2 regions of the Shewanella sp. HL-SH8 genome follow, and region 1 is predicted to be linked to the other one. Evidence: predicted binding sites of a transcription regulator. Region 1 holds the regulator's gene; the other holds the start of a gene.
The links. Region 1 encodes FliA, which starts transcription of late flagellar genes. Its sites were predicted from a motif close to CTAAAGNTNNNNNNNNNNNNGCCGATA; they were not measured.
Positions count from the first base shown of each region.

Region 2: the regulator FliA is predicted to act here: its motif matches at 2,491-2,517, upstream of ACRWQN_RS13595 (flagellar protein MotY).

Region 1 is NZ_CP195039.1:1,799,569-1,804,518, reverse strand. It holds gene ACRWQN_RS08060 (chemotaxis protein CheA) at 1-857, opposite strand, end outside; gene ACRWQN_RS08055 (protein phosphatase CheZ) at 873-1,610, opposite strand; gene cheY (chemotaxis response regulator CheY) at 1,624-2,007, opposite strand; gene ACRWQN_RS08045 (RNA polymerase sigma factor FliA) at 2,051-2,770, opposite strand; gene ACRWQN_RS08040 (MinD/ParA family protein) at 2,763-3,644, opposite strand; gene flhF (flagellar biosynthesis protein FlhF) at 3,649-4,950, opposite strand, start outside.
Region 2 is NZ_CP195039.1:3,084,260-3,089,209, forward strand. It holds gene tolQ (protein TolQ) at 1-336, opposite strand, end outside; gene ybgC (tol-pal system-associated acyl-CoA thioesterase) at 326-727, opposite strand; gene ACRWQN_RS13595 (flagellar protein MotY) at 1,588-2,457, opposite strand; gene rnt (ribonuclease T) at 2,648-3,328, shown strand; gene ACRWQN_RS13605 (peroxiredoxin) at 3,423-4,028, opposite strand; gene ACRWQN_RS13610 (Na+/H+ antiporter family protein) at 4,386-4,950, shown strand, end outside.

The DNA of each region.
Region 1 (4,950 bases):
TCTACTTTAGCAGGCGAAGAACCTTTCCCGTGAAGCTCATCAAGTAATTTCTCAAACTCGTCGTCGGTTATATCATCTGAGTCTACCATTTGAACTGGAGGCTCTACAGATTTAGCTGGTGCAGGTTTACTCTCAGCTGCATTTAATTTATTTGAACCATGAAGTTCATCTAACAATGCTTCAAATTCGTCATCAGAAATTTCATCTGAGCCAACAGGAGCTGGAGCTGATTGCTGAGGTGTTTTAGCCGTTGATGAAGTAGTTGCTACAGGGCTATTACCTTGACCATGAAGCGCATCTAATAATGCTTCAAATTCGGACTCATTTATTTCGTCAATATTAGTGTCAGCGCTAACATTGTCTTCAATGAATTCTGGTTGATTGACAGGCGCGATTTCCTCTACGAGTTCTTCTACTGACTCTTGAATCAGCTCTTCACTCTGCCCGCCCATTTCTGATGGCAAAGGTGCACCCGAACTGAGTAGCTTCAATTTATTAAGTAGTTCGACTTCAACAGGATCTTGTTCTTCGCCTTGCTGAGTTTGGGCAAACATAATGTTAATAGCATCAACTGCCTGCAAAATGATATCCATCAATTCTGCATTAACACTCCGTTTGCCGGTTCTCAATAGATCGAAGGTATTTTCCGCTTCATGGCAGACGTCTACCATAGGTTTCAAACTTAAAAAACCAGCTCCACCTTTTACAGTATGGAAACCGCGAAAAATAGCATTCAACAAATTACTGTCATCAGGATTATTTTCAAGCGCAACTAACTGCTCTTGAAGAAGCTCTAAAATCTCACCAGCCTCTACCAAAAAGTCCTGGAGTATCTCTTCATCAACATCAAATGACATTCAACTGACTCCTAATTAGAAACCCAGACTGGATAGCAAATCATCAACTTCATCTTGACCTGCGACCACGTCATCACGCAATTCTGCGTGCATAATTGGGCCCTCTGCCTCTATTTTATTCTCTTTTTTAACAGTTTCCGGTTGCGGCGTATAATCACCAAATACTGTCAACATAGAGACTAGATTATTTTCGACTTCGCGAACTAAGTCGATAACTCGACGGATCATTTGCCCTGTTAAGTCTTGAAAATCCTGCGCCATCAGTATTTCATTTAGTAATTGTCGTAAACGGGTTGTATCGTGTTCACTATGTGACATAAGCTGCTGAACATCATGACAAAGTTTTTTGAACTCACTCAACTCTATGTCTCGACGCATTAACTTATCCCACATAGGGGTAACAGATTTTATATTGGTAATTATTGTATCGGCCAAAGGTAAACATTCTTCAACTGCATCCATGGTTTTATTTGCAGCTTGTTCTGTCATATCAATAACGTAATTTAATCTCTCTTTAGCATCCGGTATTTCAACCTTGGCTAATTCTGATAAACGGTTATCTACCTGAAAATCTTGAAGTGCACTATGAAGTTGACGTGTTAATTTCCCGACTTCTTCAAATAATTCACGCTGTATTGGTGTAGCGAGTTCTCTAACAACGTCGTCAGCTTGATCTTGCTCCCCCGCAGTAAGCAGTTCGACAAGTTGCTGGGCCTGCTCGAGAGTAATTAACCCCGATATTATTGGCTGCATAACTTATCCTTGCTTAAGCGAGACGTTCAAAAATTTTATCTAATTTCTCTTTAAGGGTAGCCGCTGTGAAAGGTTTAACAACATATCCATTCACACCTGCTTGGGCGGCTGCAATAATTTGCTCACGCTTAGCTTCTGCCGTAACCATCAAAACAGGTAAATGTTTTAATGAATCATCGGCACGAATAGCCTTCAGCAAATCAATACCTTGCATACCAGGCATATTCCAATCTGTTACAACAAAGTCAAAATCACCTTTTTGCAACATAGGTAAGGCTGTTGATCCATCATCTGCTTCTTGGGTATTATTGAATCCCAAGTCTCGCAACAAGTTCTTTATGATACGTCGCATTGTTGAAAAGTCGTCAACAATAAGAATCTTCATATTCTTGTCCAAGGTTTCCTCCGGTGAGCTGACACTCTAGTGCTCTAATTAATAATTATTGTTGTGTCCAATGCTTGAGTTTGCCTTTTAATCTAAGCATAGCCTGACTTAATATCTGACTAACCCTAGATTCGCTTACTTCAAGAATTGCACCGATTTCTTTTAAGTTTAACGCTTCGTCATAGTACAGTGAAAGTACTAATGCATCTCTTTCTGGTAAGGTTTTAATTGCTTCCACCAGCGCTGATTTAAATTGCGTTTCAGCTAATGCTTCAAAATTATCATCTGGTATTCCATCATCTGTGACTAACACATCTTGCGAAATACCTAAATCTTCTATGCCTATGATTTTCCCAACAGAAACATCATTTAAAATATGATGGTACTCATTGAGCGACATATCAAGTTTTTCTGCAATTTCTGTGTCACGAGCATCACGTCCCAATCCTTGCTCTAGTTCGTCAATAACCTGCGCAACCCGGCGATTATTGCGATGAACTGAACGAGGAACCCAATCACCACGGCGGATTTCATCAATCATAGCACCGCGTATCCGAATGCCTGCAAAGGTTTCAAACTTAGCCCCTTTGGTGTCATCAAATTTTGATGACGCTTCAAGTAACCCTATCATGCCAGACTGTAGCAAGTCGTCGAGTTGCACTGAAGCAGGTAATCGCGCCAACATATGATGTGCAATTCTTTTTACCAGCGGTGCATACTGTTCAACAACGGATGTTTTATTATCGAACTGAGTATACGCGGCGGCTTTATTCACTCACTCTATCCTCTTGTGTTTCTTTGCGTTGGACTAAACGTTCAACAAAAAACTCTAAGTGTCCACCCGGCTGTTGTGGAACTGGCCAGCTCATAATTTTATTTGCCAGGCCGTGATAAGCAATGGCTGATGGCGACTTTGGATACGCCTCAACAACTAACTTTTGCTTTCGCACAGACTTACGCAAATTCTCATCAAATGGCACGGTTGCAACTAGCTCTAAAGCAACATCTAAAAACCGATCCGTTACTTTACTTAGTTTAGCAAACAATTCCATTCCTTCACGTAAACTGCGTACCATATTAGCCACAATTTTGAAATGAAATACACCGTGTTCACGGCTTAATATTTTTATCAGTGCATAGGCATCTGTAATAGATGTCGGTTCATCGCATACCACAATTAATACATCTTGTGATGCCCTTGAGAAACTCAGTACCATATCTGAAATACCTGCCGCGGTATCGACAATTAATATGTCAAACTGTGTACGCATCTCACTGAAAGCACGAATTAATCCTGCATGTTGAGCCTGGGTTAATTCAACCATAGCTCTGCTTCCAGACGTTGCAGGAACAATACCAATACCTTTAGGGCCTCGAACAATGATATCGTCTAATTCGGCATCGCCAGATAAAACATGAGATAAATTTTTCTCGGCACGAATTCCTAACATCACATCAACGTTAGCTAAACCAAGATCCGCATCTAATACTAAAACACGTTTACCTTTTTCCGCTAGGGCAACGGCAGTGTTTATAGAAACACTGGTTTTTCCTACCCCACCTTTTCCACCGGATACGGCAATTACTTTAACTTTTTCGTTATTTGGTTGATTCATCATACGTAAACCACTTGCTTGATCACGGGTCATATTCTTACTCGAATGCATAAGTCATTTCATTCGACCATGCGCTTGTGTCTTGAGAAATTACTTGTTCTGTTTCATTTAACGCGGCTAAAGCTTGCTTAGCCAGAGCTAAAGTATCTGCTACTTTTATGTCTTCAGGAACACGTTGGCCATCAGTCACATAGCTTAATGGTAACTCATTTTGTATCAGAACGCTCAATGCACCTGCAATTGATACAGATTCATCTAATTTGGTTAAAATTACACCCGCTAATGGAATGCGTTTAAAATGATTAACCGCGTCTTGTAATACCCTGCGTTGCCCTGTTGCCGACATCACTAAATAGCTGCGAATTGGGATCCTACTGTTTGCTGTCAAATTATCAAGTTGTTGATAAAGACGCATATCACGTTGCCCCATACCCGCTGTATCTATAAGTACTAACTTGCGACTTCTAAATTGGTACAAAATCTGTTCTAGCTCGGTGACATCATGTGCTTGCTTTACTGGACAACCCATTATTTTGCCATAAGTTGCTAATTGCTCATAGGCGCCAATACGATAATGATCCGTTGTAATAAGTGCAACTTGATCTGCACCATGTTGTGCTGCAAAACGTGCAGCAATTTTTGCCAGAGATGTCGTTTTACCAACACCAGTTGGTCCAACAAAAGCCACAACGCCTCCGCGCTTTACAATATCATCACCTTGGTTATCAAGTAAGTTAGCCAAACTTTGTGGTAATGAACGCACTAATTCCGCTGGATTATAGTGTTGACTCAAAGATGAAAGTTTAGCTGAAACGGGTGCTGAAAACTCTGCAGCAAGTAGTTTACTTTCAAGCATAGCACCCACAGGATCTTTCCGCTTTTTTTGTTCAGTCATCAATGAAGATACTTGATGAGTCAGTAAGTTACGTAATGAAGCCATTTCTTCACGAAGCGCATCCATTTCGGTCGAACTGACCTTATTATTTTTTGACTGCTTATCAAATCCAGCTTGTTGCTGATATTGGGGTTTAGCTGGCTTCGCCTCAGCTGTCACGCCTTGTAATTGGCGCGCCCATTCAGGTAAATCAGAGTCATCTTTTTTAGGAGGCATTTGCTGACTTAAGCGGCTTTGTTGTTTCTCTAACAACGCTTGTAATGAATCTGCCGCTGGCGGTGGATTAATTTTTGTCTTTGCCTTGATTACAGAGTTAGATGCAAGTGATACGCGATCCTCACTTAGATCCATAAAGCCTGGAGTCGGTGCCGCCATAGCGGCACTCGCCTTAGGCTCATCGTAATCAACGGCGGCGACAATCTCGATCCCGCCTGCCACTTTTTT
Region 2 (4,950 bases), 1.3 Mb from region 1:
GGCTCTAGATGTGCCCTCCATTACAGCATCTGGTGACTTACTGTTAACTTTGATCACTCTTGAGTATTCTTTAAAGCCTGCAACAAACATTGCTTCTAGGCCAGCAATGCTTTCGCCTCTGGCGGTTAGTTCTTTGTATAAGCGGTTTAAGTCGACACCGGACCAAAAGGTATCTTCAAAACGCGCGGATTTTACCCGTGCTGAATTCAGCATTGATCGGCGTTGAATGATCACCGCCCAAGATGCAATAGATAAACCTAACAAAGTAAACATAACTAGCTTTACCAACACACTGGCTTGTAAAAACAAACCAATAAAAGACATATCAGCGTGCACTCTTAAACTCCTGAACGATAAATTCTGGGATGGCTATGGGACGCATTTTTGATAAGGACACACAAGCGACTATCACTGTTGCCTCACAATAGCATTCACCTAGCTCATCAATTAAACGCTGTTGGAACACCAACGACGCTTTTTTCAATGACGATATAGAGGATTCAACTATAAAATCCTGTTCAAACTTTGCCGCGCGGCGAAAATCTAATTCTGCACGTTTAACAACAAAAGCAATGTCATCAGCCAATAATTTAGTTTGACTAACGCCCATTGATTTAAGCCATTCGGTGCGTGCTCTTTCAAAGAAGTTTAAGTAATTTGAATGATAAACAACGCCACCAGCATCGGTGTCTTCATAGTACACTGTTACGGGCCAATTAAACGTCATTTTAAGACTCGTTCTTTACTTACAAAATTTTGCATACTATACCGAGTAGCAAGGCAGTTGTGAATCATCTCACCCGCTAAAAACAGACTTTATTTCGAGCATAACAGTGTTAAATTGCATTATCTGGGGTTTAACCAACTTAGATGAAGATTTTTTAATGTTTTCTGGCCTTCAAACAACCCAAAAAATGAATCTTAACTAGATGAAGTCATCGCATTTAATGATACAAATTGCAGCTTAGTTAAATATTAATTTCAAAAAGCAGGATATCGCTATGCTTTGCCAGTCAAAAGTATTAAAACCGATCGTATTTAAAATAAAGTGAATCAATAAAAGCTTATTTTTTCAGGTAAATGATCACTTTACCAAAGCTATTAACATTTACTTTTAAAAAACAATTCAACTTATCCGAATATTTATTCACTCAAATACTAATTATCTCAACAAAACCTACCCTAGTGCTATTTAAGGACCATTTTTAATTCAAAACCAGCACAATCATCCATTAAAAAAACTAATGTGAAAGTGGAAAAAATCTATCTTGTGCATTTAGAGTAATAAATCTATTATGAACTTGTTTTCAGGACACATCGATTTGATGAGAAAACAATGAACTTAAAGTTAGTGTTTGTGAAACCTTAACTTATCTCCAGTTCTTATGCTTGACTTCCTTCCTTAAATTTGTTGATTGCAAATTATTTAGCCCACTCGGTTTGAGTGGGTTTTTTTTGTCTAAAATTTACCTTCAAACACATACAAAAAAGCCTGAACATGATTCAGGCTAATGCTACAGATTAATGGCTATCGTTACTTTGAAACGAATTAAGGTCTGTGTATTTTCTAAGTAATAATTAACAGCACTATATAGGTTTAGTTATTCTAATCACGACTCTGCGGTTTGTTTGTCGCTCTGACGCTAAGTCATTACCAGCCACGTGACGTTTTTCACCATGCCCTTCTGTGGTGATACGGTCTTGTGAGATACCACTGGCGATTAATAAACTTTTAACTGAATCAGCACGTTTTTCTGAGACTTTTTGGTTAATTGAACGTCCGCCATAGCTGTCGGTATAGGCATCAACCACCACTAACTCGATATTCGGGTCATATGATAAATATTCTTGTACTTTTTTAAGCTGATAATTTGAAAAACGAGTTAACTCGGTTCCACCCTCTTGGTAGTTTAATACCGTGAATGCAATGTCATCAAAACTGTAGGGTAATAAATTAGCCAAGCATGAGCGAAACTCACGATACTTGCTGGCAAAGTTCACCGCTGAAATTCCGACTGCAACTTTACTTGATGCATCATACCAATCAGCATAATAAAACGTAGGCTGACGGCCCTGGCTTAATTCATTTAGCATAGTCCAGGCAGCTTTTTTAGGGACTTCACCGTTAAATTGTTTTTGATACTTTAATGCGATGATTTCTTTTGATGCATCACCTGGGCGCCAGGTCGGTGCTCGGCTGATTAATTTAGCATTGGTAACCGCGTCTGGCTTTGCCCACATATCAAGCGTAAAGAGTAAGTTAAGATCTTTTCCAGATTTACTGGAAAAAATAGCTTTGCCGTAATCTGGTATATCATGCTCTAGTCGACATTCAATAGGGGTATTTTCACCTACACGCCAGGCAGAGTTTTCAAGGGAGGCAACATAGTGACGTAGATCAGCACTTGCAGAAGCACTGATACACAAACTGGATACTAATATGATTTTTTGCCACATGGTGTCACCTGTCGATTTTATTACCTGTTAATATATCGGCGGCTAAATCTTTTTCTTAAGTTTAAATTATCACTGAAACGAGCATATTAAGACAGTTTGGGTATAATGCACGGCCTATCTGTCACAATAGGCGCAGGCCGGTCTTTAATGGTGACAATAATATTCAGGTTTAATGGGGTAATAGAATTACATGAGTGACATCTGCAACAGCAATAAATTTAAATATCGATTTCGCGGTTATTTTCCTGTGGTGATTGATGTTGAAACAGCAGGATTTAATGCTAATACAGATGCATTGCTTGAAATCGCAGTTACCATGCTAAAAATGGATGATGACGGCTTTATAAGCTTAGATAAAACCCTTCATTACCACATTGAGCCATTTGAAGGTGCAAACCTTGAACCCGCTGCATTAGCATTCAATGGGATTGACCCTACCAACCCGCTTAGGGGTGCTGTTGATGAGAAGTCCGCTTTTTTAGAAATATTTAAAGAAGTTAAAAAGGCTCAAAAAGCGGTTGGCTGTCATCGCAGTATTGTTGTCGCACATAATGCGGCATTTGATCTTGGTTTTGTTAATCAATGTATCGAGCGAAATAGTTTAAAGCGCTCACCGTTTCATCCCTTTGCCAGTTTTGACACAGCGTCCCTTGCCGGATTAGCTATTGGCCACACGGTATTGGCTAAAGCGTGTAAAATGGCTGGCATTGATTTTGATAATAAAGAAGCTCATTCAGCACTGTATGATACTGAACGTACCGCTGAACTTTTTTGTTATATCGTTAATCGCTGGAAAACCCTTGGCGGTTGGCCGTTGGCGATTATGGATGAGTCAGATGATGATACTGACAATAGTGATACAGACGACTGAACGAAGCAGATGTGCGGTTTAGCTTAACTTTATTTAAGTTACAGAAACAAAAAAAGCTGCCTAGGCAGCTTTTTTGATATTCAACAAGCGAAGATTATAGCTTGTCAGAGTGATCTTTTAAGTATGAAGCAACACCATCAGTGCTAGCTGTCATGCCTTTATCACCTTTAGACCAACCTGCTGGACATACTTCACCGTGCTCTTCGTGGAATTGAAGTGCATCGATCATACGTAGCATTTCGTCAACGTTACGGCCTAATGGTAAATCGTTAACCACCTGGTGACGTACTTGACCTTCTTTGTCTACAAGGAATGAACCACGGAAAGCAACACCTGCTTCTGGATGTTCAACATCGTATGCTTTACAAATTTCATGCTTAACGTCAGCAACTAAAGTGTATTTAACTTGGCCAATACCACCTTTGTCTACTGGAGTGTTACGCCATGCGTTGTGAGTGAACTGTGAGTCAATAGACACACCAATAACTTCAACACCACGCTTGGTGAACTCTTCCATACGGTGATCAAAAGCAATTAGCTCTGATGGACACACGAAAGTGAAATCTAAAGGATAGAAAAAGATAACCGTTGGCTTACCTTTAGTTGCCGAAGCAAGGTTAAAGTTGTCAACAATTTCGCCTGAACCTAATACTGCTGCTGCGGTAAAGTCTGGGGCTGGACGGCCTACTAATACGCTCATTTTATATCTCCATTAATGGCTTGTTAAAATTCTAAAAGAAGGTGCAATGTTCACCCTTCCACAATGTGCTATACCATACCTTTTATTTGCGCCCCCGATAAGAGGTTTCGAATGAATTTTGTTTTACCTGCTGAAAAACCCCTCATCACAGCCTTACTATTTTTAAGGTTTTAAAAACAAATAACTAAAAATGGCTTACAACAGATGACATTTTGGCCTGATTCTTTAACATTGACGCACGCGATAGGCACTGCATGCTATTGATACACTAATAAAATAAAGGCTTTACTGGACAAGCAAAGTAAATAACGGCATAAATAAACGCCTTAATACTTATAATAAATAGAATTAAAAAATATGAATGCTGTGGTGATATCTGTTTGCTTAATGCTTGCATTGAGTTTTGTTCGAGTAAATGTGGTAATTGCACTGACAATAAGCGCTTTAGTTGCCGGCCTTGTCGGTGGGCTTGATATACAACAAACAATTTCCGCTTTTAACGATGGTTTAGGTGGCGGTGCTCAAATAGCCTTAAGTTATGCCCTACTGGGGGCGTTTGCTGCAGCATTGTCACATTCTGGTTTAACTACATTAATTTCTAACAGTATTATTAAAAAATTGGGTAAAGAGCCTAATAGTAGTAATACCCAGGTTGTGCGATGGATGCTGTTGGTTACGATTCTGGCAATGGCTATTTCGTCGCAAAATATTTTGCCCATTCATATCGCCTTTATTCCTATTTTAATTCCCCCACTATTGCATGTGTTAACCGCATTGAAAATTGATCGCCGCCTTATTGCCTGTTTACTAACCTTCGGCTTAGTGACTACCTATATGATTTTACCCATAGGTTTTGGCGGTATTTTCTTAAATGACATTTTACTGGCGAATTTAAACAGTAATGGCTTAAACGCGGTTCACG